Regions from separate parts of the Pedobacter sp. T50_32 genome, predicted to be linked through region 1. Evidence: riboswitches for the same ligand, from Rfam matches in the RefSeq annotation. Region 1 holds a riboswitch; the other holds the start of a gene.
The links. Region 1 has a riboswitch for cobalamin ahead of AC23ME_RS10710 (TonB-dependent receptor plug domain-containing protein). Riboswitches for the same ligand answer to the same signal wherever they lie in the genome.
Positions count from the first base shown of each region.

Region 2: linked by a shared signal. The riboswitch ahead of metE (5-methyltetrahydropteroyltriglutamate--homocysteine S-methyltransferase) and the one ahead of AC23ME_RS10710 (TonB-dependent receptor plug domain-containing protein) in region 1 are both predicted to bind cobalamin.

Region 1 is NZ_JBYFBY010000003.1:6,058-22,747, reverse strand. It holds gene AC23ME_RS10750 (YdeI/OmpD-associated family protein) at 1-238, shown strand, start outside; gene AC23ME_RS10745 (autotransporter outer membrane beta-barrel domain-containing protein) at 275-895, shown strand; gene AC23ME_RS10740 (SIR2 family NAD-dependent protein deacylase) at 990-1,673, opposite strand; gene AC23ME_RS10735 (DUF6580 family putative transport protein) at 1,740-2,318, opposite strand; gene AC23ME_RS10730 (DUF5074 domain-containing protein) at 2,353-3,672, opposite strand; gene AC23ME_RS10725 (PKD domain-containing protein) at 3,703-4,830, opposite strand; gene AC23ME_RS10720 (DUF5074 domain-containing protein) at 4,891-6,015, opposite strand; gene AC23ME_RS10715 (YncE family protein) at 6,038-7,120, opposite strand; gene AC23ME_RS10710 (TonB-dependent receptor plug domain-containing protein) at 7,133-9,103, opposite strand; cobalamin riboswitch at 9,241-9,430, opposite strand; gene AC23ME_RS10705 (energy transducer TonB) at 9,543-10,553, shown strand; gene AC23ME_RS10700 (serine hydrolase) at 10,788-11,987, shown strand; gene AC23ME_RS10695 (hypothetical protein) at 12,608-12,973, opposite strand; gene AC23ME_RS10690 (DUF1572 domain-containing protein) at 13,087-13,554, opposite strand; gene AC23ME_RS10685 (ferritin-like domain-containing protein) at 14,015-14,869, opposite strand; gene AC23ME_RS10680 (ferritin-like domain-containing protein) at 14,888-15,607, opposite strand; gene AC23ME_RS10675 (fasciclin domain-containing protein) at 16,634-16,690, opposite strand, start outside.
Region 2 is NZ_JBYFBY010000001.1:516,433-533,122, reverse strand. It holds gene AC23ME_RS02275 (tetratricopeptide repeat protein) at 1-374, shown strand, start outside; gene AC23ME_RS02270 (response regulator transcription factor) at 460-678, shown strand; gene AC23ME_RS02265 (carboxy terminal-processing peptidase) at 807-3,014, shown strand; gene AC23ME_RS02260 (DsbA family oxidoreductase) at 3,113-3,829, opposite strand; gene AC23ME_RS02255 (M14 family metallopeptidase) at 4,005-6,689, opposite strand; cobalamin riboswitch at 6,839-7,041, shown strand; gene metE (5-methyltetrahydropteroyltriglutamate--homocysteine S-methyltransferase) at 7,187-9,490, shown strand; gene AC23ME_RS02245 (acyl-CoA thioesterase) at 9,557-9,943, shown strand; gene AC23ME_RS02240 (hypothetical protein) at 10,002-10,433, shown strand; gene AC23ME_RS02235 (hypothetical protein) at 10,528-10,773, shown strand; gene AC23ME_RS02230 (hypothetical protein) at 10,779-11,117, opposite strand; gene AC23ME_RS02225 (phosphatidate cytidylyltransferase) at 11,481-12,290, opposite strand; gene AC23ME_RS02220 (CPBP family glutamic-type intramembrane protease) at 12,330-13,283, opposite strand; gene dusB (tRNA dihydrouridine synthase DusB) at 13,338-14,345, shown strand; gene apaG (Co2+/Mg2+ efflux protein ApaG) at 14,378-14,764, shown strand; gene AC23ME_RS02205 (AraC family transcriptional regulator) at 14,774-15,580, shown strand; gene AC23ME_RS02200 (VOC family protein) at 15,894-16,349, shown strand; gene AC23ME_RS02195 (zinc metallopeptidase) at 16,395-16,690, opposite strand, start outside.

The DNA.
Region 1 (16,690 bases):
TGAATACGGTAAATACATTGATGTAGCTAATAAAATCGTAAACCTTCCGGAAGATTTAAAAGAAACATTATCGAAAAACCCTACTGCTTTAGCCTTTTATGAGCAATTGGCCTATTCGCACCGTAAAGAATATGTCTTGTGGATTGTAACTGCTAAACAAGAAAAAACCAGAACAGACAGAATTGCCAAAATGATTGAGAAGTTATTGGCCAGCAAAAAAAATCCGTCAGAAAAATAGCTCAAAACAAATGGTGTAAGCTGCTGTTTGTTAGTTATGAGCAGACACTTCACCTTTATCATCGCAATCCTACTAATTAGTTTTTCAGTTGCTAAAGCGCAGACCCGCACAGATAAACTTTATACCGTAAGTGGTGTGGGTACCTCTATTCCAGTTGGCGATGCAGCAGATATATTCGGTCCGAAAATATCTACAACTTTAGGTTTAAACTTAGGATTAGGCAACGGAGGTTTGTTCTTGTATCCCAAATTTAGCTTGCATGCCTTTACCTATAATGCTGCCCGACCAGATGAAGATTTTACCTACACGGCCCAAAACGGCAGAGCTACAACCTATTTACTTAACGTAGCTTTAGGTTACCGAAAAATGGTGGGTAATTTTGCTTTTTATGGCTTTGCTGGTGGTGGCGGTGGTTATATTCTTACACCAAAGGCTAATGTAAATAATACCACATTACAAGTTAACCTAAGTAACGAAAGTCATTTTATGCCAATGTTAGAAGGTGGCGCTGGCGTTGAATATAGCTTAGGTGGACTGTCAATCTTTACAGAGGTAAGTTACATGAATGGCTTTCAAAAAATACAAGATAGAAACTTTACTACTATGCCGCTAACGTTTGGTATTAAGCCAAATTTAAGCAAGTTGTTTAATAAATAACGTCAAAGCACAAAGCTTGTCACACTGAGTTTATCGAAGTGTTTGCAATACTAATTAAGGCTTCGACAAGCTCAGTCTGACACAATTGTATAGGTCAATTCAAAAGTAAACTTAATTCCTTCAATCCTGCTGTTGCACTTTGCTCAATCTTAATCACATTTGCTAACCCAGCAACTGGTGGTATTTTAGGGTCGATGATATATTTGGGAACTTGGTGAGGTACGTAATCAATCAAACCTGCGGCTGGATAAACTGCTAACGAAGTTCCGATGAGCACAAAAATATCTGCCTGTGCACAAATTTCAGCAGCTTTTTCAATCATTGGTACTGCTTCGCCAAACCATACCACATGTGGACGCAGTTGCGAACCCAAATCGCACAACTCGCCCATCTTAATTTCGTCCCCCTTGATGGGGTAAACTAAGGAAGCTTTTTTGGAAGATTGTGCATAAGTGATTACACCGTGTAAGTGCGTAACATTTGTAGAACCTGCTCGTTCGTGCAAATCATCAATGTTTTGTGTAATGATGGAAACATCATACTGTTGCTCCAATTCGGCTAATGCGATGTGCGCTGCATTAGGTTGCGCTGCGTTTACCTGCACTCTTCGTTCGTTGTAAAACTGCTGCACTAAGGCTGGGTCTCGATACCAAGCTTCCGGAGTAGCCACATCCATTACGTTATAGCCTTCCCATAAACCATCGGCATCTCTAAATGTTTTCAAGCCACTTTCTGCGCTAATGCCCGCTCCCGTTAAAACCACAATTTTCTTCTTCATTAAATAAAACTAATAAAAAAAGCCCTTTTGCATTGCTACAAAAGGGCTTCAATTTATATTTTATAATTACGCTATCGCTGAACTATATTTTAGCGATGGGAATTTAGATTTTAATGCTTCGAAACCTACGAACATGATCACACCATAAATTAGGGTGCCATAAAGGAATTTAAGCTCGAAAGGAATTGCTGCAACTAAACAAGCCCAGAAACCTCCAAGGGTTTGAGGATAGAATGTTGAGCCATACCAAACACCGAAATCAGAAATTATCCAGTGGATAAAAACGCCAACCAAACTCGCTGCAAACACATTACCAATGGTTACTTTCTTTACTAAAAGCTGCCCTACCAATACCATTAAAGCAAATGCGATGTAAGTATAGTACCAGCCTGTATAAAACGCCCAACTTTTACCCATTACCACAGCCAAACCTAAATCGCTTAATAGCAATACCAACATTGGCAAAAGGTAAGCTGCAAATTTGTTCCTGAAATAACTACCGCTAAAAATAGCTACTGCACCAATTCCTGTAAAATTTGCAAGCATGCTAAAATCTGACGAAAGTGGCGCTACCATTCTTAAAGCTATTACAACAGCAATAAATGTTAGTAATACTAAAAGTCTAGCGTTTGATTTTCTTTCCATTTTTCTACTAATTGAGATACAAAGTTAGTAAAAACTACTTAGGAAACACAACATCTACAATCTGATAACCTGCCTTTGCAATTTTCTTCCTCAGCTTTTTATCTTTACCATAGATATATAAATCACTAAAAGCATCGCCCAAGCCAAATAACCCAGGACTGTCGGCCAGGAATAACTCGCCTGTTTTAGGGCTTACCTTCCAAGCAGTTGCAAAAACTAACCCATCTACCGAAGGGCTCACAAATTTTTCTGCTGCTTTTGTTGTGGTATTAAATCGACAAAAATCTCCAGTCGATGTTTCTTGCCAGTAAATAAATTCATCGGCACCAGAAGCAGTTAGAATTCCATTTGGAGGCAACAAAAAAGTATTGCCTAAATCTACAGTTTCCTGCACAACAAAGTTCTCATCTAATCTTATCAACTTAGCGTTTGGACTAGCCCCCTTTGCCACTCCTACCCAAACTTGTTTGTTTGAGGTTTTTACTACACCAGCAACATTCTCGGCATAAGTAAACAAAGTTTGAGCTGCACCGTTCTCTACCTTCACCAAAGTTTTTAATGAGGGTGTTAAATACTTCCCATTAACAGTTGTGATAGGTAACAAAGTAGCATCTGTTGTGCCAGTAAGCGCTGTGGAACTTATAGTTTTCGCTGTTAAATCTACAGCATAAAAACCAAGCTTCCTTCTGGTGCCGCTGTTTACAAAACCTGTTTTTCCATCAACTGTAGCAAAGTAAGTAACACCAGTAATACCCGATGTTGTAATTGTACTATTCAATTTTAGCGTTTCATCACTAACAGACTGAATAAATGGACTACTCGTAGAACTTAGAAATAGTTCATTGCCATATCTAAATGACCCCATTACAGATGAAGACAGTTTTACACCATTGTTTTCTTTTGAAAAAACGTCTAGTTTTAAATTTTCATTTTCATCTAAGAACGATATGTTACCGCCTCCAGTTCCATTCAAATCTGTACCATTTATTAAGAGAATTCCATTAGTGTATTTGCCTACCACCTTAATTTTATAAGTAATAGAATTTGTGCTAGACGAATTACTTACATTTAAGTTAATTACATAATCACCGGGTGTATCCCTTTGGAAAACATAAGCCGCAGTTGTGCTAACCACCTTGTCATTTTCTTTCCACTCATAAGCGGCCGAAGGTCCAATTACTTTCGGGTTTAAAATAATAGTTTCATCGGTTTTTATGGTCGATGTAGCATTGTTAATTTCGGCAAAGACGAGCTTGTCCGCATTTTCAATATTATTTTTCTTACATGCTCCAAGACTTAGCGCAACTAAGCCAAGTAACATCAACTGTCTTTTCAATCTTTGTGTGTTTAACATTTATAATTTTAATTTAACCTCTTTTTGAAACTACTTTATACCTAAATCTACAGCACCTCTAATATCTGTTGAGATTTCACCTAGAATACCTGCATTAATATTCTGTGCAGTATAAACTTTAATGAAGTCTACTGTCTTCAACGTCACTTTTTTACCGTCTTTATCTACTGCCCAAGAGATATCAAAACTGTTGTAGCCATTTTTAGCGAAATCATCTCCTGTAGAGTAACTATCAGTATATCCCCATTCAAAAGGTCTATTAATAATTAATCCTGTGGTGCTTAAACTGGTAGATGGCAACAAAGTACCTTTCAACGTAATTCTATCTTGGTTAGCTGCGAACAAAGGATAATAGTTTCTAGCACCTCTCGAGATGTTGATTACTTCCCCAGACTGGCCTTGATTATCAGTCCAAGCTACATTTGTTGAAGCTTTAGGGTTGGTGTAAGTAATTTCGTAATTTTTAATGGTAGTTGCCTTACTATATTCGCTACCTGCTAATTCATACCATTCATCATCTGGTAAACCGTTACCATTTTTATCTTGACTAACCATTACAATACCATGTTCTGCAGAAGCGTTACTTGGTCCGGTTGGGTTACCATAAATACCTAAATCGTAACCTTCTTGGTTTTTCACAGAGTGATCGAAACCGAAGATAATGTAACCACCAAAACCACCTAAAGAAACAGAGTTTGATGTACCACCAACCAATTTTTGAGCTTGCTCTGGCGAACCAACTGTAGGTTGATTGATATGCTGTCCTGGTGCTGGCAAGTATTCGAAAACTCTGCTGATATATTTACTACTATTTGCTCCTGGCTCATTTACTGGCACAGGCACATTGATTTGATAAGTGTATGAGAAACTACCTAAATCGTTACTGCCTTTGTAAACTAAAGTGTAATCGCCTGCAAGCGTAGGTTTAAAAGTGTAGCTCGTTTCTTTGCTCACTACAGCGTTATCTAAAGTCCACTCGTTGTTTAAAGTTTTTCCATTGGGGATATTTACCGCAAATTTCTTTTCGGTATTCACTGCAACGGTTAAAGCTTTATCGGTCACTTCCATCTTCAAATCTGGAAACAGTTCTTGCTTATCTTTACCACAAGAAAATAATAGGGTTACGAGTAATAACGGAAGTAAAAGGTACTTTTTCATTTATGTAATATTGGATTGTTAATATATTTATTGATGGATATTTGAATAGCTATTTACTGACTAATCATTTGAGATAAATCTGGTGCGATAAGTAAAAGCCGCCGCCTTTGGAAAAGCACCTGTTGCGAAGCTATACTTAACTTTCCCGTCCTTACCAAATACAAAAGCTTTACTTGTTTTGCTATCTGCAACTGCTACACTCTGATCAAGTGAATTGATGCTTATACCATAAGGAGTTCCGATCGAAGTGCCATCGGTAACAAGTGCAGCGCCCATTTTTCCAGTAGCAATATTGATAGCTGTTACTTTTGGTTTATCACTATATACATCTTGTGTAGCCCAAGCCTGATCGCCAACAATCTTAAATGTTCCCAGATCAGCACTTTCAGTTTGTGCAACTACATCAGTTGTACTGTTAATTTTCTGTAAAGCAGGTAAAATATTGACGTAATTACCCCAAGAGTTCACGAACAGTTCGCCAGTTGCTGTAACAGCAATTTGCTGAGGATTGTAATTAACCGTAATATCTTTAGTTTTAGTGAATGTTGCCAAATCAATTACTACAACTTTGTCTTTCAAACTGTGACTAGACAAATAATAATCTGAACCAGCAACATATAATTTACCATTGGCTACGCCTAAACCTTCTAACCCGGCAGCATTATCGTTCCCATTTTTTAATTGTAAATCTGCATCTATTGTTAAACTAGCAGTATCAATACGACTAATTACTCCGTCATATCTAGACACGTATGCTTTATTTCTATAAAATGCAATATGACGTGGCAAGAAACCATCATTTGCGGTATTAAAAGGTATTCTTTTGATAGATTTTCCAGTATTTACATCCATTACATCTACAAAAGATTGAGCCTTTCCGCCTATACCTGCCACAACGCAATACAATTTACTGCCATAAACTTGCAGGTCGTTTGCTGTTTCTCCTAACCTACTGCCATTTACTTGTTGATAAAAATCTGCCACTACTGTCTTTTTATCAATATCATAATAAGTGATACTGCTATTGTTATTTCCCATAGTACCTTCGTTTAGCATGTAGATACCTTTCGTTACAACTTCCTTTTCGTAATCCCTCTCCGTTCTATCTTTTTTACAAGCACCAAGCGTTACAGCAAAAGTTAATAATGCGAAGAAATTAAGCTTCAAGTAATTCATCTTATTCATATTCATCTATTTTTTATTCTACTTATTTAACAAAAACCATGTGTCCAGGTATATCTCCCGTAGTAACCGACCATTTTAACTTTCCAGAAGACGAATAGCAATGCAATTTCCCTGGGGTTACATAATCTTTGGCATCGGTTACGTAGATATCTTCAGACGCTGGATCTACAGCTATCGCGTAAGGCATCATGATACTAGTTTGTGTGCCATCAGTAATGAAACTTCCTGGCAGTACAACTTCATCTTTTACATTAATTTTGTTGTAGGTAATAACATAACTACCTGTGCTATTACTCCACTCGGCACTGTATACGTAGGCAATATCTTTATGAATTGCAAAGTTGCTAGCAGCTATATCAAACTTCTTTTTAACGGCATCTGTTTTGGTATCTATCACGTATAGGTTAGAACCAATTTTATCATAATCTCCACGAGAACTCACATACAAATCACCATAGTTATCTGCTTTTAAACGATGCAGGTTAATAGCCACATCTATATCTTTGGTTTTAGTACCAGTATTTAAATCAATTACCGAAACCGTTCTATCATAATTTGTTGATGTATAGCCACCCGAGTTAGCTACATATAGCTTTTCTCCAACTACTACCAATTCTTCTGGTTGCCTGCCTACGTTTATTTGTGTACCTATAGTTAAGGCAGCTGTGTCAATTACCGCTACATAACCATTATAAGAAGTAACATAAGCTTTGTTCTTGTAGAAAGCGATATTTCTACAATTCGGAATATCTACCTGCCCAATTCTCTTTGCAGTTTTTACGTTTACTACTTCTAACTTATTAGAGCCATTTACTACGATGTACAAACGAGATCCGTAAGCTTTTACGTCGTTACCAGTATCGCCTAAACCTAAAGTTACCTCTGGGTTAGCAGCCTTATAAATATCTCTTTTATAGATACCACTGCTAAAATCATAAAAGTCTAAATCGCACTTGTTCGATCCCCAATTGCCTTCGTTAAGTACAAAAAGCCCACTAACTGCCGCTATTTCCTCTGGCTCTGGCGCTACCTTATCTTTTCTACAAGAGAAAAGCGAAGCCGCCAACAAAACCAAAATACCCGTTTTACGTAAAGTTCTATTCATTGTATGTGTATTTTAAAAATTTGCATATATCGAAAATCTATAGTTTCTGCCCGGCATCGGGTAATTCAACACCACATCGTAATACTGATTAAGCACATTATTTATTTCTGCCGATGCACGATAATTCACCTTTTTATTGCCGAAAGTTTTATGAAAAGCAATATCGTGCGTATACCAAGGCTCTACATAATTAGCTGGTGTATTTGCTCTTTGGTTATATCGCTCGCCAGTATAGATAAAACTATAATTAGCTCCCCAAGTTTTATAATTCGCATTTGCCGTAGCCGAGCCACTATGTAGCGGTATGTACGGAATTTGTTGACGATAAGCAGTTCCGCCTTGGGTTGCATCTAAAGCTTGTTCATACGCATAGTTCATTTTTAATGCTGCCGAAACTTGGTTAAACGTCCAGAATGTCTGCAAGTTAACCTCCAATCCTTTAATTTCAACTTCATCTAAGTTTGTCATGCTCCATCTAAACAAATTTCGTGACGGTATCGCTACAATTTTATCAGTTACTTGGTTATAATAAACATCGCTTTGCAAAGCAATTCCTTTTAAATAGGTGCCGCTAAAGTTTTTGCTGTAGGTAAAACCGATATCGTATTGTTTTGTGTATTCTGGTACTAAAAAGGCATTGCCAATTAAGGTGTAGTACAGGTCGTTAAAAGTTGGCATCCTAAATATGGATTTATAAAAAGCCCTTAAACGCAGTTCTGATGTAGCTAAAGGCTGCCAAGAAACCAATACCGTTGGCGTATATTCAGTTTTTTTACCCGCCGGAATATTCGTTTGCACCCTGTCATTTACATAAGTGCGCAACACATTTGCCTGTAGTTTAAAACGCTGCCAATGCCATTCACTCGCTAATGCCACCAGCCAAGTGTCTCTTGTCGGATAAGAAAATCCGTCCAAATTGGCATCTAAATCTTGTCTGGCATAATCGCTCGACAAAGAAGCTTGCCAGAATGAGTTAATATGGTATTGATTAGCTAGCGAGAAGTAAAGTTCTTGGTTTGCATAGCGATTATCTAAACCTACAGGAATATTAAATTCTGGATCTATGTATCTGGTGTAATCGTATGCATATTTGGCATTTAACAAAAGCTGATATCTTTTATTGGCGGCTGTCTGATAGCTGGTTTGTACAAAGAAATTATCATCCCACTGGCGTTGATTAAACCTAAATTTGTTGGCAACAATTGCCCCTGGGATACCTCTGTTACTGTTATAGTTGTACAAATTAACTTGCATTTTTGCACTATCCCTAAACAAATGATGTACACTAGCTTCTGCTCTTTTTGCAAAAATATCGGCATCATGTCTCACTACTGTGGTGTCGTAAACTTGGTTTGTATAGCGATATTTGTATTTGCCGTTGGAGTTAAGCAACTCTCCATTTATATTTAGAAAAGTTCGTTCCGCAATGCGATAATTATAGTTTAAAACGGGGTTGATGAAAGCAAACGAGCCACCTTTTAAACCAACCTTAAACTGATGTTTTTCATCGCCTTCAAATTTGGGTGCCATGGTTTTTAGGTAAAGTAAACTTGCCGATGCATAAGCTCTCGCAGGTTGCAATAAATTGCTATTTTGACCACTATAGAGTGAAATCTCCTCCATATTTTCTAACGAGAATCTTCCTAAATCTACCTGTCCATTTTGTGCATTTGCCAACTGTACGCCGTTGTAAAATACAGCAGTATGGTTGCTACCCATACCACGTACGTTGATGGTTTTTAATCCGCCAACACCTCCATAATCTTTTAATTGTACCCCAGAAAAATAACGCACTGCATCGGCAACTGACAAGCTATTGATACGTTTTAACTCCTCGCCAGCAACAATTTGTACTGGTGTAGGTGAATTTAAAATGAAGTTGTTTTTTTTAGCGTTGATACGTACTTCGTTTAGCTGTTGCGTATTGGTCGTATCTACCTGCGCATAGCTCCAAATTGGACAAAAGCAGGCAAACATTGCCATAAAGCAACAAACATAAACAAGGCGCCTCTCGGCTATTTTGTCTTTTACCATTTTGTGAGTTAGTACCCACAGCAAGCAGAAATTAAGGAGCAAGTAAAATACTGGCATCACTCCTAGCTTCAATCCCCGAAAGCTATGAATTTTAATATGCTAAGGCAGGTCTTCTGACTTACTCCCTGTTTGCCGCCTTCCCTTCTGAGTTAGAAAGTGGCTTAGAATAGCGAAACAGTTATAGAGCTTACAGCTGCGGGACAGTTACAGATTTACACTGTATTCCCTTTTAATCTTGAAGCGTAACCAACAAGAACCAAAAGCGATGCAAAGGTAGTGTTTTTTGGTTAATTGTTTAACTGTTTAATTGGTTGATGTTAAATTAGAAATTTTCTCAAAACAAATCATTTTTTTAACTTCGATAACCTGTTATATAAATAGCTAGATTATGCGTTATCTCTTTTTTGTCATTTTATTGCTTTGCAATATTTTATCAATCGCTCAGATACCAGATATAGACCCAACAAAATTATTAGGTACATGGGTTAAAACTAATGTAACCTATCTAAATGGCGAAGAGCTTTCCGATAAAGAAATAGTAAAATATACTTATTCAAAATATACTTTTAAAGAAAACTCTGCTCTATTTACGTCTGGTTACTATGAAAGTGAAGGAACTGAAACCGTCGCCAATCTGGTAGGCAACATGCTGTACATCCGTACAAAAGCTGACTATCCAGTTAATAAGTTCAAAATACAGGAATTAACTCCCAACAGATTAATCATGCATGAAAGTAATGAATCGTATAATGAAAATCCGAACGCTTTAAAATATACATTTGTTCCTGAAAGCAAATTTATGGATAGTATTCCCTTAAGGAAAAAAGATATCCATCTTATCAACAATAACGACACCATTTATAACACTAGTAAAAAGCTATATCCAAAGTTTGCAGGAACAGATTTAAATACTTTCTTTTCTTATGAACTTGCCAACAAAAAGAAACCGAAAGAGGGTTATCATCTTGTTAGCTTTATAATCAATAAACAAGGTAAAATTGATAGCATAAAAACATTAAAAAGTTTGGGACCTAAGTTTGAAGAGATTTTTGAAAAAGCATTCAAAAAAACCGAAAACATGTGGTCACCGGCTTATTTAAATGGCAAACCAGTAAGTGTAATAAGACATTGCAAATTAAGTTACTTTGGTGATATTGGGGATTTTTTCTTACTACAACAGGCAAATACAGCCTATATAAATAACGATTATAAATTGGCTCTTAGCCTATTAGACAAAGCTCTAGAAAAAGTTGACACAAATACGGAATCGTTATACAAGAGAGGGATTTGTAAATATGTATTAGATGATAAAGCTGGTGCATGTTCAGATTGGGCTAAAGCTGAAGAACTTGGAAGTACTGCCGTTATTCCATTGATCGAGAAATACTGTAAGCCTTAAGCCTAATTGTGAAAATGATATGTTTCCAAAATGTGTATTGATTATTCGCAATTTAGAAATTAGTTCATAATCGGAAAATCCTCATCGTTCATTAGTATTTATATTGATGGTCATTGTCAAATTTGGATATTGATTATTGTTTCATTGATAATTCTAACCCTATCTTTACTCATCAACCCAACCATCATGCAAAAAACTTTACTTTGTTTATTACTACTAATTAGCTCAAAAACAATGGCTCAACAAACCGACACCACTTTTATTAAGCAGTTATTAGAAAGCAAACCCGAACTCTTTGCTGGCGTCCTTAACCATCCCAACAAGAACGAGATACAAGTGATGTATACGCAGGTCAATCGTGATAAAAATAACAAGCCAAGTTTTAAAACTTTTAGTTATCGCATTAATCCTACACATTACTTCTATCCTGCCAGCACAGTAAAATTGGCTGCAGTGATATTTGCGTTAGAGAAAGTGAATGAACTGAAAGTACCTGGATTAACGGCGCAAAGCACAATGATTACTGATACTGCTTTTAAAGGACAAACCGCAGTAAACAAAGATGAAAGCTCGGCAGATGGCAAACCAACCTTAGCCCATTATATTAAAAAAGTACTGCTTACCAGTGATAATGATGCCTACAACCGTTTATTTGAGTTTATTGGCAGAGCAGAAATCAATGCGAAGCTGAAAAAATATAGCATGACTGAAAGTCGTATCCTTAACCGATTGGCCATAGGCGATAGCGGCGAACGTGAAAAGAACACTAACCCTATCCGTTTCTACGATGGCGAGAAGTTAGTTTACAGCAAACCGGCACAATACGATGCCAACAATTATCCGCTAGCATTGAGTAACCTTATTGTAGGTGTAGGTTATATGGATAGCAAAGACCAATTGGTAAACAAACCCTACAGCTTCGAAAACAAGAATGTTTTCACTATTAAAGATCAACAATCTTTAATGAAGCGTCTAATGATGCCTGAGGCGTATGCTGCAAAAGAGCGTTTCAACCTAACATCTGAAGATTACAAACTCATTTATACCTTTATGAGCAAGTTACCTACAGAGAGCGATTACCCAAAATATGATGCGAAAGAATTTTGGCCAACTTATGCAAAGATGTTGTTCTACGGCAGGGACAAGAATGCAGTGATAGATCCAAGCATTCGCAGTTTCAATAAATACGGAGATAGTTACGGCTTCATTATCGATAATGCCTACATCGTAGATTTTAAAAACAACGTTGAGTTTTTCCTTACTGCAGTAGTACAAAGTAATGAAGACGGTATTTACAACGATGGTAAATACGAATACGAAACCGTTTGTTATCCTTTCATGAAAAACCTAGGGCAAAGCATTTATGAACATGAATTGCAACGTAAAAAGTCGCATCAAGCGGATTTGAGTAAGTATGTGATGGGTTACAAATAAGGCGCTGATTGTTGGTTAACTGTTAGCTGCGATATAGGAAAGTAAAGCGGATTAACATAGACAATCTTAAATTCCTCCCCCTTGAATCCCCCTCCAAAGGGGGACATAACATGGTGCACAGCCTATGATCTTCAACCAGTATCACTCCAAAAGCAGCCGGATCGGTAAAACGTCCTTTTCTTGCGCTATCGGGATATTGGTACCTTTATAAAGCTCAAAGATCCCTCCGCAAGGTCGGGATGACGACGTAGTAAAGAAACTGCAAAACTAATAAGACCATTCCCAAAAACGACGACCGGCCTAGCAGGTTTTCGTAGGGGAAAGCACCAAAATATCTGTAGCACAAACTAAAAGCTAGCACAACCAAGCAAGAAAGCAGCGTGAGCGGGGACAGTGTGAATGGCAAACGCCTTTTTCTTGCGCTTTCGGGATATTGGTAGCTTTATCCGAGAAAAGATGCACGCCTTGAACTTTTGTTACTTTTGGTTCAAGCCAAACTGCGCAGCATTCTTGAATTCAACTAAAGACATAAACATCAAATGAAAAAAGTAAGATTAAGAAATAGCATACTTTCGCTGAAGCTCAGGTTTATCAACTTTTGTATCAAGACAAAAGTAAAACTACGGTGCAACAGTTTCAATGCTATCCCTGATATCCCCTTCTCCATCATCATCACCTTTTTGTTCGTCTTCAGTGAGTTCTTTTTCGTCTCCCGCTGCATCATCCTCCCCGCTCTCCTTTTTATCATCTTCTACAACCTCTTCATCAACATCGGCTGCATGTTTCTCATTAAAAACCTCTTTAACTTCCTTATTCTCATTCGCACCTTCCATTTTCTCTTCAATCTTCCCGCTATCTACAGGTGTTTCCGGAACCGATTGATGTGTATCGGGTGTAACGGTTTCTATCGTTAATTGCACCTCATCAGTAGGTTTTGGTGCTGCTTCTGCTGATTTCGCTTTATTGTCTTGTTCCTGATTTTCCATGATTGTATCTCGTTAAAATGTACCTATACAATAAGAAAAACAGTTAAATTGTTTGGGATTGTTAAATTATTAGGAACTAGCAATTCCAATTGAAAATTGTTAACTGAAAACTGTTAATTAGAAAGCATCTTCTTTATTAACACAATCTGTCCTAAATGATAATAGCTGTGTTCTATCATCGAATCTACATTACGTAAATAAGTACTGTATTTTTCTTCTACAAAGTATTCGCTCAACCGAGCTTCCGAAAAATCAGCCACTAAATCAGCAAATGTTTCGGCGTCTCTCCAAAAGGTAGTTAAAAATTTACCCCACTGTTCTTGAGAAGTAATAGGAGGAAAATAAAAACTTAAATAATCCTTTATCGTCAATTCACCTCCTTCAAACACCTCTTTCACTCCTTTAATATAATAATGGATATGCTGGGCCAGCACGGCAATAGTATTGAGATTCTGCACAGGTTTTACTGCAATTTGCCAATCTAAACCGTCTAATTGATCTTTGTAATTGGTATTGGCTATCCAAGTTCCGTTTAAAATAACTTCCCTAAATCTTTCGGCTAGTTGTGTAGCGTGGTTCATGTTTAAAGTTAGCTATAATTATTTATTAGTTCATTGGTTCAATTGTTCATTAGTCCACAAGCCGTAAAGTTATCAGCGTAAAAAGGTCGGATGACGATGCAATAAAGGAAATGTGTAGTAACAAAAACCATCCCCAAGTACGACGACCGGCCTAGCAGGTTTTCGCAGGAGAAAGCACCAAAATATCCATTGCACTAATTAAGAGCTAGCACCACCAAGCAAGAAAGTAGCGTGAGGGAAGAACGTGTGAATGGCAAACGCCTTTTTCTTGCGCTTTCAGGATATTTGGTAGCTTTATCCAAGAAAAGGTGCAAGCCTAGATTTTTGCTTCTTTTCATCAATGGAAAAGAAGAATAAATAAAATAAATCGCCAAAAAAAAACCCCTACTATTCAAAACAAAAGCTGCTGAACCTCTGCTAATGAATAATAAGGGCATAATAGGAGTTTGGTATTAAAGCACTACAATTTAAATCCTGTTCTAAGGAATAAATTAGCAATAGTCACTACCTCTGCTTTGCTTAAAAACTCATCAAAAGACTCTGCAGCATTGGCTTTACTCACGGCAGTTCCATTAATACCTGTAATTTCGTGAGTGGCCTGTATCGTCGTGTTTTCACGAGCATACACTGGATCAACCGCTGCAATACCCGTATCATTAGAAACACCACCTGCTCCTAAACTTACCCAAGGCTTCAAGGAAGGCGCACCATTAGCAGCCAACATCTGACGGATGTGCGAAGCATGGCGAGCTTCCACCGAGTGGATCTGCAATGCAGTAGTCAACACCGCGTTTCCCTTCAATACTGGCGCCTGACCTTTATACGCCCTCACTCCTGTATCTTCAAAAGCGGTAGCAACTTTTAAGAAAGTACTATAATCGCTATATACCGTACCGAAAGTACCACCAGCGGTAAAATCGAAGTTCGCAAACTCAAGCGGTGTTCTTGCTGCAGTACCCAAAGCACCTTTCAATAAATCCACGTGTGCTTTTTCATGATCTCTGATAGTTGTTATAGCTGTTTTAGGCGCTCCCGCAGGAATTAAATTAGGAGTAGATACCAAGGCATAGTTATAGAAATGATATTCTAGATACTCTAATGTCAATGCAAAATTTAACACCTCGTTTACGGCGGTTGGTGTAGCCTGACCGTAAGCTTTATTGAATAACGAACCTAAGGCAAGCGGCATGGCAGCTAAAGAGATTTTCTTTCCGATATTAAAAAAATCCTGCATGGCTCTTCTTCTCGGACTGATACGCTCATAAATCTCGCCATCTACTTTTTCAATTTCATCTAATATATTGATAATATTCATGATTTCTAGGTTTTAAGGTTAAAGGTTGATCACATTGATTTTGGTCTTGATGTACTTGCTAGCAGCGTTCAGCACCTTATCAGGCGTTAAAGCTGCATCCAATCCGCCAGCTACATTTGCACCTAAGCCAGTTAAGCTAGATAGATCAGCAAAACTACCATTGCTAATTTGGTCTCTCACCCATGCTGCATGTCGAGCTTCCACAGAAACAATCTGACCAGCTGCTACCAAATAAGCATCTGTTTTAAGTCTTACACCGGCACCGTTGTAGGCCGCAACCCCCAAATCTTCGAAGGTTTTAGCAGCTGCCAACACACTAGGACCATCACTAAAATTGATAGAAGAAAAATCTACTTCCAGGTTTCCGATAGAGGCAGTACCCAATACTTTTTTCAAAAATTCGCGATGCGCAATTTCATGAAACTGTACATCTTTAAAATAGTTCACCTGGGCTTGGGTAAAGGTAGATGGAGGGGCAGAAGCTACCTTTACATAAAATGCGGCTTCCAGTTGCTCTAGCGCATAGGCATAGTTAAGCACACCGAAATCGTCTTTAAAATCAAGGGTGGCACCAAAAGACATAACAGGGTTTCGATCTTTCTTGCAGCCAGCTGCCACTAAAGCCATCACAGCTGCGCCAGCACCAGCATATTGTAAAAATGCCCTACGTTGTAACTTGGCATCCATCATATCGGTAGATTGAGGTGATGTGGTTTGGTTCTCATTTAAGTTATCCATAACACGGGTTTTAAGGTTTGAAATAAACGGTTGATTAAGAGCACTTACGAGAACCGTATGGATTTGGATTTTGAAAAGAGAAAAATATTGTTGGATTATTTTTTGGTTATTGTTGAATTGTTAGATTGCTCTGTTGTTCGATTGTTTTTAGTTCCCACAAGTTTTGGATTTTTTTGCTCGCATTGGCGTCCTCGCCAACGTGTAGTTAAGCTATTGAACAGTTTACATTCGCTGTGGAACCTATATCTGTACCTCACGCCTAGGTTGGCGTCCCCGCCAACGTGTAAATTATCCTCTTTTATTATCTTGAGTTCAATTCCTATTGTACCGAGCTAAATAAACACCCCGGTCTTCGACCACCCCTTTACAAGATTGGAATTAAGTCGGCCATTCCTACAGATAATCTGCCTTGTGGACACATTTTTATAGCACATTTGCAAGATATCGTCGGTAATCACTGTTTTTTGCTCTAAGGACGACGGTCAATCTCCAGTGCCAGCAAAATCAAAAAAACAGGAGCACAAAGTAGCAAGTTGTAATACCAAACCTAAAACGCAGCGGTTTTGTGTCAAAATTACTCAAGCTTTCAGTTAGAACTTTCGAACAAACCCCGAAGGGCTCAATCAAACAAAAAAATAAAACAAAAACTGTGATTAAACGAAGTGCCGCTGTTTTTTTGATGTGCAATAGCCCGTGAGAAGGCACATAGCGGGATTGACAAGCATTTTTGTAAACTTTTGATGCTTCAAAAGTTGAATATTCACAGCATAGAGACAGAACTATCTTAATATTTTTGTCCACACGATTGAATATATCGGGAAGTGCCCAACGGGCGGGGTGTTTTAAGCTATTGACAAATCGAAGTCACTTTGTGCCTACGTTGGCGTCCCCGCCAATGTGTATGGTATGCACGTATCTCATTCCTCCCCCTTGAATCCCCCTTTAAAAGGGGACACTCGCTATAATTCACAAAACGCAAAAAAGCCCCGAAATCGGGGCTCTTGACTATAACAATTAAAACGAAAACTATGGCATTAATACAGCGTCTATCACGTGGATTACCCCGTTAGATTGGTTCACATC
Region 2 (16,690 bases), on a different contig from region 1:
ACAACGAAGCTGAGCAGATTGTTTTAAAACAAGTGTTAAAAAATTATAGTAGAATTGGTAATAAAGCAGGGCAAATGTCAGCTTATCAACAGTTGGGCAAAATATATTTTGCTGCCAATAAATTGCCTCAATCACTTTGGTTTTATACTCAACACGGTATCTTAGCCCAACAACTTAAAGATAACAATGCCTACATCGAATCTGTTTTGGGCATTGCATCCGTTAAAATCAAAAAGAAAGACTACCAATTGGCTGTTAAAGATCTAAATGCTGCCGAACTTCTTTCAAAGAATAACAATACTGTACAGTACAATCAGCTAATCAAAAGCTCTAGAGCTATCATAGCTGAAAGAACTGCTATAAAAAAGGGATAGATAGTTTAAACCTTAGTAAAATACCTATTTCTGGGTATTAGCTTCGTTTTTTCTTTTCCTATTTTCATCTAAACAAACCTCTCTCATGAAACCTAAAACAAACCTTGCGGCGCTGTTAAGTGCTCGCGAATTAGAAATTATTCGTTTAATTACCCAAGAGTATAGCAACCAAGATATTGCTACACATTTAAACATTAGTAAGAGAACGGTAGAAACACATCGTAAGAATATTTTTAAAAAAGCAAAGGTGAAAAGTATTGTGGGGCTTGTTGTTTTAGCAATGAAAAATAATTTGGTAAGATAGATTCCATTCTTTTTACAATCTTTACAAAAAAGATACAGACTAAAACTGTATCTTTTTTGTTTATTTAAGAAATTGGTATCATATTGGATAATGATTTTATAAGAATGGATTTTAAAACAGTTAGAGAAATGCTGAAAAGAATATTTGCCATTACCTTTACCGCTGCAGTGTTAGCCTGCACAGCCTCTCCAAAGGCTCAAAAACCGGTAGATGGTATTTCGAACATAAAACCAGACGAACAACAAAGTTTGGTAGCCAAAGAAGTGGTGGGTTTAATTGAGAATTATAACTACAAAAAGATAAAGCTGAATGATTCTATATCATCTGTTATTTTTGATAGATATATTAAGGCCCTAGACCCTTCGAAATATTACTTTTTAGAAAGTGATATCAAAGAATTTGAAGCTAATAGACACAGCTTGGACGACGATTTAAGAATTGGTGACCTTAGTGCACCGTTCTACATTTTTAATGTTTACTTGAAACGCTATAACGAGCGTGTAGATTTTTCTGTTTCCCAGATTAAAAACAAATACGATTTCACTCAAAATGACACCTATGTTTACGATAGGGAAAAACTTCCTTGGACAAAAAACAAAGCTGAGCTAGATGAAATTTGGAAAAAGCGTGTGAAATATGAGTTGGTAAATCTTAAAATTGCGGGCACAGATGAAGCAAAAAATATTGAAACGCTAACCAAGCGTTATACCAACTTAAAATCGCAAGCAGCAAAATTCAACAATCAGGATGTATTTCAAATTTTGATGGATTCATTTACCGAAGCCATTGACCCGCATACAAACTACTTTAACCCACGTAATGCAGAGGCTTTTAACCAAGAAATGTCTCGTTCGTTGGAAGGTATTGGTGCTGTTTTACAATCTGAAAATGAAGTAACTAAAATTGCTTCTGTAATGCCTGGAGGCCCTGCTTTTAAAAGTAAAAAGCTTAACGCTGGCGATAAAATTATTGCTGTAGCACAAGGTACCGATGGTGAGTTTGAGGATATCATCGGTTGGAGAATTGACAACGCAGTTTCTAAAATCAAAGGTCCAAAAGGAACTACTGTTCGTTTAAAAGTTATTCCTTCGGGACAAGAACTTTCTTCTAAACCACAAATTATTACTTTGGTGAGAGAGAAGATCATCTTAGCTGAGCAATCTGCGAAAAAGATTGTGAAAACTGTGGAGAACGATGGCAAACCTTATAAAATTGGTGTAATCAAAATCCCTGCTTTTTATGCAGATTTTAAGGCAGCAAATGCTGGAGATCCAAATTATAAGAGCACAACAAGAGATGTTCGTTTATTGATCGATACGCTTAAAAATATGGATAAGGTTGATGCTATAGTAGTTGACCTTAGAGCAAACGGTGGCGGTTCTTTAAATGAAGCTATTGAACTTTCTGGTTTATTTATTGGCAAAGGCCCAGTGGTACAGGTTAAAGATTACAGAAATAGCGTAAAAGTTTATAAAGATGAAGATAATGCAATTACTTGGGATGGTCCTCTAGGTGTAATGATTGACCGATTAAGTGCTTCAGCATCTGAAATTTTCGCTGGTGCGATACAGGATTACGGTCGTGGCATTGTAATGGGAACCCAATCTTATGGAAAAGGTACTGTACAGTCTTCTATCGATCTAAACTCTTTAATGAACTCTTCGATGTTGCAAAAATTGGCTGCATTGTTTAAAAAGAACGAAGACGAGAAAAAAGCAGCTAAGAAAGATCTTAACTCGCCTACAGTAACTATCGTAGATAAAAACGGTGTGCCTCAGTTAGGCCAAATTAACTTAACGATGGCTAAGTTTTACCGTGTTAGCGGTAACAGTACACAACATAAAGGTGTAATTCCTGATATCAATTTCCCTTCAATTTATCCTTTAGATAAAATTGGAGAAGATACAGAACCATCTGCTTTACCTTTCGATGTGGTAAATCCATCGGCTTATGCTACGGTTTATGATTTAAATGCGGTAAAATCAAATTTGATTAAGCTTCACGAAAAGAGAATGACTAAATCGTTAGATTATAAAATGCTGAAAGAGGATATCGCTGAAAGCAAGAAAAGAGAAAACGAAACTTCGGTAACTTTAAATGAAGCTAAATTAAAAGCAGAACGCGAAGCGCTTGAAGCTAAATCTTTAGCGAGATTAAATCAGGTGAGAGCAGAAAAAGGTTTAGCACCGCTTAAGAAAGGCGAAAAAACACCTAAACAAGAGGCTTCTGATTTTATTGAGGATGAAAGCATGAACATCATGGTTGATTTCATGAAGCAAACGGAAACTTCGAAGCTGACTAAAAACACAAATAAGTTGTCTCCTTTGAATAAATAATAGAAGCAAGAGATAAAAAAAGGCGATTAGAAATTCTAATCGCCTTTTTTGTTTATATTCTGCCGTCATTGCAAGGCACGAATCATTAACGTCGGTCTCTAAATCTCACAACCATTTTCATCACAACTATTATCCTTCGTTGTATTTAAGCTTTTTAAGGATGAATTTTCTTGCGCCACCTTCCATTCATTATAGCTTTGCGTAATTGCTTGTTTAAACGCATCTACAGGCTGTGCTCCCGATAGTGCGTATTTTCTGTCCATCACAAAAAACGGAACGCCCCTAACCCCTAATTGTTGACTTTCATAAATATCAAATCTTACTTCCTCTGTAAAAGCATCGCTTTCTAAAACAAATTTGGCCTCTTCCACGTCTAAACCCAAAGAAGAAGCAATTTCTAAAAGCGCATGGTTATCACTAATGTTTTTGCCTTGTTCGAAATGAGCTTTAAATAACTGCTCTTCCGCTAAGTCTTGTTTCCCTTTACTAGCAGCGAAATGGATTAATCGATGTGCATCGAATGAATTGGCTGGAATACTGGTCTCAAAATCTAAATTTAAGCCCACATTATTTGCCATAGCCGAAACCTGCGTTGTCATTTGCTTAGCTTGCTCTAAGCTTATCCCTTTATTTTTAGAAAGGTAATCGTAAAGACTTTCACCTCCTTCGTTATTATATTCTGGGTTTAACTGATAGCTTTTCCAATTGATCTCAACTTCACCTTTAAAAGGAAGTTCTGTTAATGCCTGCTCTAAATGTCTTTTACCGATATAACAAAAAGGACACATTACATCAGACCATATTTCTATTTTCATTTCTTTCTATTTAATAATACGAAGGTAGGCACTTGTTAAAAAAGCTTAGTCTCAGGAAGGTAAAATATGCACGTTCCCCCGCAATGACGACAACAAAAATTGTGTGCGAAAAAAACGGACAGCCCAAACTAGAACTGCCCGTTAAAATCAAACACTATAAACTAATATAGTTTCTTTATTTATACAGCTGATTAAACAGCCATTTAAATGTACCGTGAGTTTGCGATCTGAAAGTAATTTCTGGTCCGAAAGCGTATAACTTTCCTTTGCCATAATCTGCTTCGAATACAGCTACACCATCTTTCAAATAAGCTTGTCCCCATGCCCAACCACTGCGTAACGGTTTGTCTGTAGCAAACCAAGCCAAAGGCTTTACTTTCGCCTTGTCGTCAGTGATTTTAAATACCGGACTATTATCAAAATACACATCTGTATTTTCATCTAAGCCCCAGTTTGCCGCTAATTTAGCATCAGTTTTCACACTCAACACACTTCCTGGAACATAGTACTTATCGTTAGGTAAACGTTTGCCATCAGCGGTTAGTAAGGCATTTTTAACCGGCAAACCTAAGTGCGCTGCCAAGTTTGTTGCAGAACCAATAGCTACAATATTTCCGCCGTTTTCTAAGAAAGCTTTCAATTGAGGAACAGATTTTTCTGCCGTCATTCTACCCACTCTGCCTTTAAATTCATCGGGAATGTTTTCAACTACTGGCGGATTAAATCCTCTTCCTGCACCATCAGCTGTAAGTGCAGGCACAGAACCACCAACCATAATTAACACATCATATTGGTCTTTCAATTTTCCAGCATCAATATCTGGCGGATAAACCACCGTAATATCATAATGGTATTGCTCCATAATATACCTGATCCAACCTGATGGCATTGAGCCGCCGTAAGTGTCCCAAAGTGCGATACGAGATGGTTTAACCTTCACTGCTCCCTTTGGCTTGCTTGCCGCCGTTACTTTCATGCCAAAATTATGCTCTGCTTTGTTTAAGGCAGTTTTGGCCGCAGCCGAAGCAGGAACATAAAACGAACCATCAGCAGGATTTCTCAATACTTCTACCTTTGCTTTTAATAATTCGTTCACCGCCAAATAGCTCTCATTAGCCTGTGCACTTAATGCATAACCGCTAGCGCTAGGCAAAGCTTGTGGCGTAGCTTTTAATAACTCGCCATAAGTTGTTTTTTGGAAAGGTCCATCAAAAGCGTTTACGATACGATCGAATTTCACGTTCATTAAATAAGCCAAAGTCCAACCTGCAGCATCATAGGGTGCTGTTGGAGGCCCACCTTCATACTTAAAATCATTCGGGTGATCTTGCGGCTCAAACATATCCAGCACATGTGGTCTAAAAGCTTGGTCTGTTTTCACGATATAAGAGCCTGCCGGATATTTTTTACCTTCTACCGTAAATGCAGCGGTTGCTTTTTGCACCACCACACCGGTTCTAATCAATGCATTTAAGAAACGAATTGCAGTAGTAAAATCTGGCTGATCTGCAGAAATAATATAACCTCTAGCATCACGCAACTTAGGATCTTTCATTACTTCATCGAAGAATTTCGGATCTATGCCTCTTCTCGAAGCACCAGAGTTATCAGATTTATCTTTCTTTGCCGCCGCATTAATGGCTTCTATCTTTTGAGGCGAGAAAGACCAAGTATCTTTACTTCCTCTGTCGATTGAGTTTTTACCCATTTTATACACGTTGAACAACAACTCATCGTGGTAACGCTGTGCGTAATTCAGCACCGCATAATTTAACGAAACTGAATAATCTATAGCGCTTTTGAAATACCATTTTTGCGGTGTAACCGGATTTGGAGAATCGCTATTTGGCAACAAACGCGATGGTACTAAAGGAATTTCCATTGGTGTTGGACTACCCACAATTTCTGTTAGCAAGCCCACCATATTATGGAAGTATGTTGTGGTTCTTAAACCACCATTGTACCAAGTAGAGAAAACAGAACCATTACGCTGGGTGTAGCCGGGCTTGTCTTCCACGTTTAAACGGTTGTGCATTGCCGCACCAACTGCATCTACACTTGTCAGAATAATTGGATCGAAGACATAATTATGTGGATCACGGAATGGAGGCCCGGCCACAACTGTTCCGGCAGGACCAGATTGGTGGTGGTTGTACATAATTTGCGGGTTCCACTCAATGAACAACTGACGCCCCATGTTCTGCGTTTCCTTCAAATTCAGCATAAAGAAATCGCGATTGTTATCGTGACCTGCATATTTTTGGTACATCCTTGGTAAACCCGCTAAAGATCTCTTCTCAGGCGTTGCTTCTCTCAAGTACCAATTGGTTTGCAATTCTTGTCCATCTGGATTAGCATGCGTCATCAAAATAATAACCTCATCTAAAATCTTGGTAGTTTCCGCATCAGTTCTACTTATCAAATTATAAGCAGTTTGAATGAGTTGGTGCGCTCCTACGGTTTCGTTGGCGTGTAAGCCGCCATCAATCCAAACTACCGCTTTACCTTGCTGAGCCAGATCTTTGGCATCTTTTTCAGAAAGTCCTTCGGCTCTAGCTAATTTTTGCGAAATAGACTTGTACTTCTCCAAATTTTTGTGGTTCTCTGGCGAAGTCACAATGAGCATATACTGGCTTCTACCCTCTTCGGTTTTGCCAATATCAACCAACTTTACTCGTTTTGAGCTAGCGGCTAGTTTTTTAAAGTAAGCTTCGGTTTGGGTGTAATTGGCCAATTGGTAATTATCACCAATATCAAATCCAAAATGCGATTTAGGAGATTGAACTTCTTGCGCAACGGCATTGAAACTAGTTGCCAACAAGAACATCCAAACGCCCTTTTTTAAGTATCTTTTTATCATACTGTTTTATTGTTTGAAGGTTATATCAAATATATGACAGATAAAGTAGCGATGTAAGACCTCATTAAATTTGTTACACTCGGCGAATAAGGTTTCATTTCCTCGGTGCTATTGCATAACTTCGCTCTCAGTAAGTTCTTAACTTTATTTCAAATCAAACCGATGATGGTTTCCGAGTAATATCGGAATTAATAGGGAATCATGTGAAAATCATGAGCTGTCGCGCAACTGTAAATCCTTTTCTTTTAGGAAAACAGCGTTACCATAATGCCACTGTTACGACTTAGGTCGAGATGGGAAGGCGGTAGCACTGGGGATAAGTCAGGAGACCTGCCACAATCGAATTGACAATGTCTTCGCGAAATAAGACAATGGGTCAGGTGTGATTAGCTAGCGTATAGATTTTCTCTATGGCTTAACTATTCCTATCCACAAAAATTATTTCAGGGCATTACTTAGAGTTGGGATTTAAATTTTTTCATTTAAACCCTTTTAAAATGCAAACTCAAATTTTAGGCTATCCGCGAATTGGTAGTCAAAGAGAATTGAAAAAGGCCTGCGAAAGCTACTGGGCAGGCACCACTGGTTACAAAAATGTACTTCAGGTGGGAAAAAACATCCGTAAGGAAAACTGGGAGCTACAGAAAAACTTAGGTGTAGATTTTATTCCATCTAACGATTTTTCTTTTTACGACCAAGTGCTAGACCATTCTTTAATGTTTGGTGCAATTCCGCAGCGTTACAACCCAGTAGCTACAAAACAAGATAACTGCGAATTAGATCTTTATTTCGCAATGGCGAGAGGTTATCAAAAAGAAGGGCTAGATATTATCGCCATGGAAATGACGAAATGGTTTGATACCAATTACCATTATATTGTTCCCGAATTCTACAAAAATCAATCTTTCAGCCTTTTTTCTACCAAAATTATTGATGAGTTTTATGAAGCGAAACAGTTAGGAATTATTACCAAGCCCGTATTGATTGGCCAGATTAGCTATCTCCTTTTAGGCAAAGAAAAAGAAGCTGGGTTCCATAGAATTGATTTGATTAAAAACCTGCTTCCAGTTTACATCGATATTTTAACAAGGTTGAAATCTTTAGGTGCAACACACGTTCAATTTGATGAACCGTTTTTGGTCTTAGACTTATCTGAAAGTGAAAAACAGGCCTATCAATCAGCATATCAACAATTAAAAAAGGCTTTTCCAGAGCTTAAGTTTGTATTGGCGACCTATTTTGGTGCTTTGCAAGATAATGTGGAATTAGCCACAGCTTTACCTGTAGAAATATTGCATATAGATTTAGTGAGAGCGCCGCAACAATTGGATGAAGTACTTAGTAAAATCTCCACAGAAAAAATACTTTCCTTAGGTGTAATTGATGGACGAAATATCTGGAAAAACGATTTTGAAAATTCTCTATCTATCATTAATAGTGCTGTAAAAACCTTAGGAAAAGACCGCGTTTGGATTGCCACTTCTTGCTCTTTGCTGCATAGCCCATGCGATTTAACATTAGAAAAAAATGAAGCCGTTTTAACTTCAGAAATAAAGCAATGGATGGCTTTTGCTAAACAAAAAGTTGGCGAGTTAACAACCTTAAAACGATTAGCAAACGAAGAAAACTCAACTGCTGTTAAAGCAGAACTCGCACAAAATAAAGCAGCACAAGAAAGTCGTAAAAGTTCTTCTTTAATCCACAATGTGGAAGTAAAAAATAGAATAAATGACATTAAACAAAGTGACTCGGAACGCTTAAATGGTTTTACAAAACGACGTAAGCTACAACAGGATGCTTTAAATCTACCTGCTTTTGCAACAACCACCATTGGCTCTTTTCCGCAAACGCCAGAGGTGAGAAGCTGGAGGGCAAAATTGAAAAAAGGAAGCCTAAATCAGGCCCAATATGACCAATTGATAGCTATCGAAACTGAAAAAGCTGTGCGTTGGCAAGAAGAAATTGGCTTAGATGTTTTGGTGCATGGCGAGTTTGAACGCAATGACATGGTAGAATATTTTGGCGAGCAATTGAATGGATTTACATTTTCTCAGAACGGTTGGGTACAAAGCTACGGCTCTCGCTGTGTAAAACCTCCTATCATCTACGGCGACGTAACCAGACCAGAAGCGATGACATTAAAATGGACCAATTACGCACAATCTCTGACATCAAATTACATGAAAGGAATGTTAACAGGGCCAGTAACTATTCTGCAATGGTCATTTGTTCGCAACGATCAGCCTCGTTCAGAAACTTGTAATCAAATAGCGCTAGCCATAAGAGATGAAGTGGTTGATTTGGAAAAAGCTGGAATAAAGATCATCCAAATTGATGAGCCTGCCATAAGAGAAGGTTTACCTTTACGCAAAGCGGATTGGAAAACTTATTTAGACTGGGCAGTAAAAGCTTTCAGGATTTCTGCGAGTGGCGTAAAAGACGAAACTCAAATTCATACGCATATGTGCTATTCTGAATTTAATGACATTATTGATAGCATTTCTGCAATGGATGCCGATGTAATTACCATTGAGACTTCACGTTCGCAAATGGAACTGCTAAACGCCTTTGCCGATTTCAAATATCCAAACGAGATTGGTCCGGGTGTTTATGATATTCATTCGCCACGAGTTCCCAACAAAGACGAAATGGTAAATTTGCTGAAAAAAGCAGCTTTGGTTATTCCTAGGGAGCAGCTTTGGGTAAACCCAGATTGTGGCCTAAAAACGAGAGGCTGGGATGAAACCAAGAAAGCCTTGATAGAAATGGTGGAGGCAGCAAAAACCATGAGAAATAATTAATCTATTTTTTTAACCCAGACTTGCGAAGTTTTCGAAACTTCGCAAGTCTTTAACCTATCTTTGAAGATGACCCTAGAAGAAAGAATTGCTGCATCGAAAACCAGTATATTTAAAACCGTATTCCCAAATACCACCAACCACTACGATACCCTTTTTGGTGGTACAGCAATGCACATGATGGATGAAGTTGCTTTTATTACCGCTACAAGATTTAGCCGTCAGGTGATGGTAACCGTTAGTAGTGATCGTATCGATTTTAAAAAAGCTATTCCCGGCGGAACGTTTGTTGAACTGATTGGTAAAGTTACCCATGTGGGCAATACCAGTTTAAAGGTTAACGTAGAAATTTACATTGAACAGATGTACGCCGAAGGTAGAGAATTGGCCATACACGGCGATTTTACTTTTGTAGCACTGGATGCCAACAAAAAGCCAACGGCAGTGATTAAATAACCTTTTATCACACCTTTGGTCTAGTTTTTGTTTAAATCTAGGTTAAAACACACCTAATATGAAAAAAGTAATATTATCTGCCTTGCTATATGCTGGTCTTTTGTTAACCTCATGTGCTACCACCAAATCGCCTGAATTACAAAAGTTAGAAGCCAGAAAAGAGGTCTTAGAATTAAGTACAAAAAGGAATCAATTAAGAATTGATTTAGAAAAAGAAAAAGCGAATAATGCGCAGTTGAAAAAGAATGTGCAGAGCTTAAATGCAGAAGCAAACAAAAAAACTGACAAGTTTTCTGCATCTAACCCTAATAGTACCGCGAAACAAGCCGCCGAAACTGCCAAACTCCTTAAGAATGTAGAGAAAGCTAACAGAAGATTGGAAGCAAGTACTAGGAAAGAGAAAAAAATTGAAAAGGATATTGAAAAAGTACAAGCAAAAATCAATAAGCTGAGCAAGCAAATTGAGTTTGTTGATCAAAAGAAACCTTAACCTAACAGCTAAAGCCACGAGCAATTCGTGGCTTTTCTTTCATAAATCTATTAGAGAAAATTGATTGCTTTGATTTATTTACTAGCTTAGCAACATGGCACAAGAAGATTTAACCAAATTATCTACAGAAGAATTAAAGAAAAAAGCAAAACTCATGAAGCTTGCAGTAGGACTTATTGCCGCTTCAATGATTATCATGGCAACTTCGGGCATAATTCTATCTATTAAAAAAGGTTTTAGTGCATTAAGCATTACCGGTATCGCATTTTTACCGTTAGTGATTATATTTTCATCGCAGTTGAAGAAAATTAACGAAGAGCTAAGAGGAAGGACCGAGTAATTAACCTAATCTTTTATCCAATTTTTGATGAACTTAACTGGTTTTTCGTAGTCTTCATTTTGGTAAAAATATTTTGCATAATACTTTTCTAAGAATTTTCCGTCATTTTCATCTAGCTGATAAATTTGAAAGGTGATTGTATCTCTCAGCTCAGCATTTCTACCCGTAAAAGATTTGCTTAAATAATGAGTTTTATTTTTTTCGAAGCTATAAATATCCATATCAAATCCCGTTCTAAACCTTCCAAAAGGAAAGACTTTCTTAGTTTTTAAATTATAGATTATTTGATAATTTACTCCACAACCCAAGCCAGTACACGGAGTATATTCAAATTGAAAAGACATTAAGTTGTGATACTTGTAGTATTTGATTTGACTTATAGCGTTACCAAAGTTTAAACTATCCCTTTTTCCCCAAACTTCATTTAAAGTCTCCAATTTAGCGAAGTCAATTTTTTCGTCATTTAAAAGAAGAACCAACTTATCATTGAGTATTCTTGTTTCAATCTTAAATCCTAAAAAAGAGGTTTTGGTAGTATCTAAATTGATTACAGCTGTGGGTTCTATTATAGCTTCTTCTAATAATTTATCAAATTTTTCTACCTCAGAATTTAAAAATGATTTTGTTTCTTCCTTCGTTTAATACTATCTAAGGAACAGCCCAAAGCGCATAGTATGGAAGTTAGAAAAAAAACAAATTTCATTGTGCTAATGAATCAACAAATACAAATAAACGTAAACGATTGGTGCTGCAATCAACAACCCATCAAAACGATCTAGAAAACCACCGTGACCAGGCAAAAAGCTTCCTGAGTCTTTCACATCTAAACTACGTTTCAACATCGATTCTACTAAATCGCCAAGTGTACCAAAGCAAGAAATAATTGCTGCCATTCCAGCCCAAACAATTGGTTCTACTTCTGTAAACTGATAGGCTAAAATAACCGATACCACCAAGCTGGTAAAAACACCTCCAAAGAAACCTTCCCACGATTTTTTAGGCGAATGTCTTTCGAAAAGTTTACGCTTGCCTAACTTCATTCCGAACAGATAAGCTCCTGTATCATTTGCCCAAAGCATCAGTAAAAAAGCAAGTGGAAAATGGAAACTGTAGGTATTAAAATCGATGATAAAACCTAAAGAGTAGAAGAAACAAAAGGGAACAGTGATATAAATAAATCCCACGAATGTGTAAGAAATATTGGCAAACGGAATTTTGTTTTTCTTGTACAACTCTGCGATAAACACCGCAAAAACCAAAGGAATAATCAGCAACAAATATTTAAGTTCAAATTGTAAAAAGTGATAGCCAGCCGTAGTTAAAAATATCAGCGCAGCTACTGCTACACCAATATTTCTGTGCGGACGTATCCCTCCTATTTTTACCATTTTGTAAAACTCTAACAAGGCCACCAAACTCAGCAACAAGTAAAAAGCAGAAAAAGTGTAGGCCCCTAAAAAGATTGAACCCAACATCACAATAGTAAAAAAGAATGCGGTAATTGCTCTGGTTTTCATGATTAGATTTGAGATGTGAATATTGAGATGTGAGACATATTAGGCGTTATCTTGAACTCCAGATTGTAACTGCTCATCATCGGACTTTTCACTTTTGACTTTAAACTTTTGACTTATTTGTACGAACAAAGCTAAGGTTAATATCGCACTAATTAAATAACCGTACCAAGGCATATCAATATCTTCGGCATTGGTGTAGGGCTGATTGTTCATTTGCAGATAATACGCTACGCAAACGGCAAACGCATTATTTAAAAAGTGTGCAAAAACGGCATACCAAATGCTTCCGGTAAAATAGTAAACATAACCAAAAGCGGCCCCTAAAAGTAAGCGTGGCAAGAAACCGTAAAACTGAAAATGTATTGCCGAAAAAATAGCTGCTGATAACCAAATTGCCACATGTGGATTAGATTTGATACGGAAGATGGTACGCTGTACGGCTCCTCTAAAAATAAGCTCTTCGCAAATGGCTGGAGTTACTGCAATTACAAGAAGGTTTACCAACAGATCTCCAACGTTGCTCATCTTTAAAATGGCTTCGGTGGTTTTAGCTGCAGAATCTTCCATCGTCCTCATCCACTTTTCTATGCCTTTCAAAAACTCTGGGAAAACCATCTTTTGGTTCCATTCCATAGACAAACCCATAATTGGCATCCAGCAGACAGACAGCACCGCAATTAATAATAACCAATTAACTTTTGGGGCTTCAAAACCATAGAAGTTGGTTAATTTCTTCCGTTCTATTACAGCCAATAAAATAGCTGGGGTTAAAAATAGGCCAATTTGTTGCGCCACTACCAAGATTTTTAGTGAGGATACATGGTTGGAGTCGCCCATTGCCGCTGCTCTTAATCCTTCAAATCCACTGGTTAATAAAACCAAGACCATTCCAATAATTGCGAAAACAATTAATCCGCCAATGGCGAACAACATTAAAAATAGCATTTGTACAAATGGGCTATTCTCGGGCTTGTGTGGGCTACTTTGAAGCATTTTTATTTTTATGTGTAACTTTGCAATGTTTTAATTGGCTTTGAAGATAGAAAAATGTCTGTAAAGATAGGAAATATTGATTTGGGAGAGTTCCCTTTGTTATTGGCACCGATGGAAGATGTGAGCGATCCTCCTTTCCGTTATGTGTGCAAGCAAGGTGGAGCAGACATGATGTACACGGAGTTTATTTCTTCGGAAGGCTTAATTCGCTCTGCGGCAAAAAGTAGAGCAAAGCTTGATATTTTTGAGTACGAAAGGCCAATTGGTATCCAAATTTTTGGGAGCGATATTGAAAGTATGCGTGAAGCTACAGAAATCGCAACGCTTGCTGGCCCCGATTTGATGGATATTAACTACGGTTGCCCAGTAAAAAATGTAGCTTGTAGAGGTGCGGGATCTGCCCTTTTGCAAGACATTGACAAGATGGTAAAAATGACGGAAGCTGTTGTGAAAGCAACCCACCTTCCTGTTACGGTAAAAACACGTTTAGGCTGGGACGATAACACTAAAAACGTTGAAGAAGTTGCCGAACGCCTACAAGACATCGGTATACAAGCATTAACTATTCACGGCAGAACTAGAGCACAATTGTACAAAGGCGAGGCCGATTGGACTTTGATTAGAGAGATTAAACGCAATCCACGTATTAAAATTCCAATTTTTGGTAATGGCGATATCGATAGCCCAGAAAAAGCTGCCAACTGGCGATTAGAATACGGCGTAGATGGAATGATGATTGGTAGAGCTGCCATTGGTTATCCATGGATTTTTAGGGAGGTTAAACACTTTTTCGAAACTGGCGAGCATTTAGCTGGACCAACTTTAGATGAACGTGTAGAAGCTTGCCGAACTCACTTTACTAAATCGGTAGAATGGAAAGGACCTAAAGTTGGCGTGTTCGAAATGCGTCGTCACTACTCTAATTATTTTAAAGGTTTGCCAGATTTTAAACCTTATCGTACTCAATTAGTTAAGGAAGAAAATATAGACACCATATACGCATTACTAGACGAAATTTCTGACAAATATGCCAATGTAACGCCTGTAAACGAACTGGCGTGATTATTGAGAGATAGCTTTTAACAAATACAGTTATGGTTACAGCAATTACACAAGGCGTGAAAATATCGGTAGATACCATTTATCAGGATGAACATTCGAGTCCTGAAAGTGGCCACTTCATGTTTGCTTACCGTATCCATATCGAAAACCTTACAGATTACGAAATACAATTAATGCGTCGTCAGTGGTTTATCTTCGATTCAAACGGAACTGTAAGAGAAGTTGAAGGCGAAGGTGTTATTGGTGAACAGCCTATTATTGCGCCTGGAGATAGTTATTCCTACGTTTCTGGCTCTAACCTTAAAACAGATATTGGCAGTATGCGTGGCAGATATTTGATGCACCGCAGCGTAGATGATACAGAGTTTATGGTGGACATTCCAGAGTTTGAACTGATTGTTCCTTTTAGGTTAAACTAACCGCTGCTAATGGATGCTTCGTTCATTAGAGATTTATACATTCCAATTCAGCCTACAGTAAAATCTTACGGAGCAGTAACTTATCAAGAGTTTTTGCCACATTTACGCTTACAGCCTATTATTTATTGTTACTGGCAGTTAAAAACGTCAGAAAAATTAGCACAACCTTTTAACTACCGTGTTGTTGCCGATGGTTGTATTGATATCTTTTTCGAGCTCGATAAACCCACCGAAAACTTTGTCATGGGTTTTTGTAAAAAGTACACAGAGTTTGAATTACCTCCCGAATTTAACTACATCGGCATTCGGTTTTTGCCCACTATGTTTCCGCAGCTGTTTGGGGTTGATGCATCGAGTATTAGCAATAAAGCAGAAGAATTAAATCTGGTAGTACCAAAAGTTTCCTCATTTATTCAATCCTATTTTAACACATCGGTGGATATAAATTCTGCAGTTAAATTACTAGATGAATTTCTTTTGGAACAGGTTGCTGCGATGGATTTTCAAAATGATACTCGTCTTTACAACGCTATTTCTTTTATTATGAAAAATTTTGGTGTCGTTAATATTAATGAAATAGATACCGGTTTAAGTCAGCGGCAATTACGTAGACTTTTTGATTTTTACATCGGCGATTCGATGAAAACCTTTAGTAAAGTTGTTCGTTTCCAAAACATTTTAAGAGCCAAACCATCAACCCAAAGTTTAAAAAACAACAAGCTCTTTTTCGACTCAGGTTTCTTTGATCAATCTCATTTTATTAAAGATTTTAAGCATTTTTATGGTGTAACGCCAAGTAAAGCTTTTGGTAGATAAATGATAGATGTCAACCATTAAGGAATTAAGAAAAACGTGAGTTTTGGGTCATAATCCTACCTACCTGACCCTGAAATAAATTCAGGGTGACGGTATATTGGCGTTCGTCATGCTGAATTTATTTCAGCTTCAGCTTTTAGGTGCATTTCTAAATACATATTTTAACACACAGACATAACTCATTGATAGATAAATCAAAACTCACGTTAGTTAAGCGTATTTTCTTAATGTTTCCTTAACTTCTTAATGTTAAAATTTTAAATAGTCCGATTTTTACAATTTTGATAGCACCCGATTAGCCAATTTTGTGTTAATGAAAGTAACAAAATATCTAATCTTGATGATGTTGGCTTTTGCAGGCAACATCTATGGTCAAACGAAAAAAGAAAGAGTTATGAAATTAAATGCAGGTATCATCACTGAAAAATTAGCTGAAACAAAGAAGTTTTACACTGAAGTTTTAGATTTTGGCGTAACCTTCGAAAACGAATTCTATTTACTGATGCACACACCGAGTAAAAGTTCAGAAATCAGTTTCCTATTACCCAACCATCCATCTCAACAAGCACTTTTTCAAAAGCCATTTAAAGGCGAAGGCATGTATTTAACCATAGAGATTGATGATGTAGATTCCTTATATCAAGCCTTAAAAAAGAAAGGTGTAGAAATTAAAATTGAGATTAGAAATGAACCTTGGGGTGATAGACATTTTGCTATTCAAGATCCGAATGGTATTGGGATTGATTTGGTGAAATATTCGCCGCAATAAAAAAGGGATAGCTTTCACTATCCCTTTTACTATTTTCTAAATAGGTTATTCTCTACTTCTACCAAATAACATTGAAGCATAGTACAGTAAGTTAGCTAACGCACCTAAAGCAGCAACTACGTAGGTCATTGCAGCCCACCATAAAGCATCTTTAGCTTGTACGTTTTCTTCTGCTGTTTTCATTACACCTTGGTTGTTTTTTAACCAAAGTAATGCTCTATTACTGGCATCAAACTCTACAGGTAAGGTAACTATACTAAACAAAGTAATTACCGCTAAACCAACTACGCCAATACCTAATACAATTGGATTTCCTGTAAAGCCAATTAGCAATACACCAA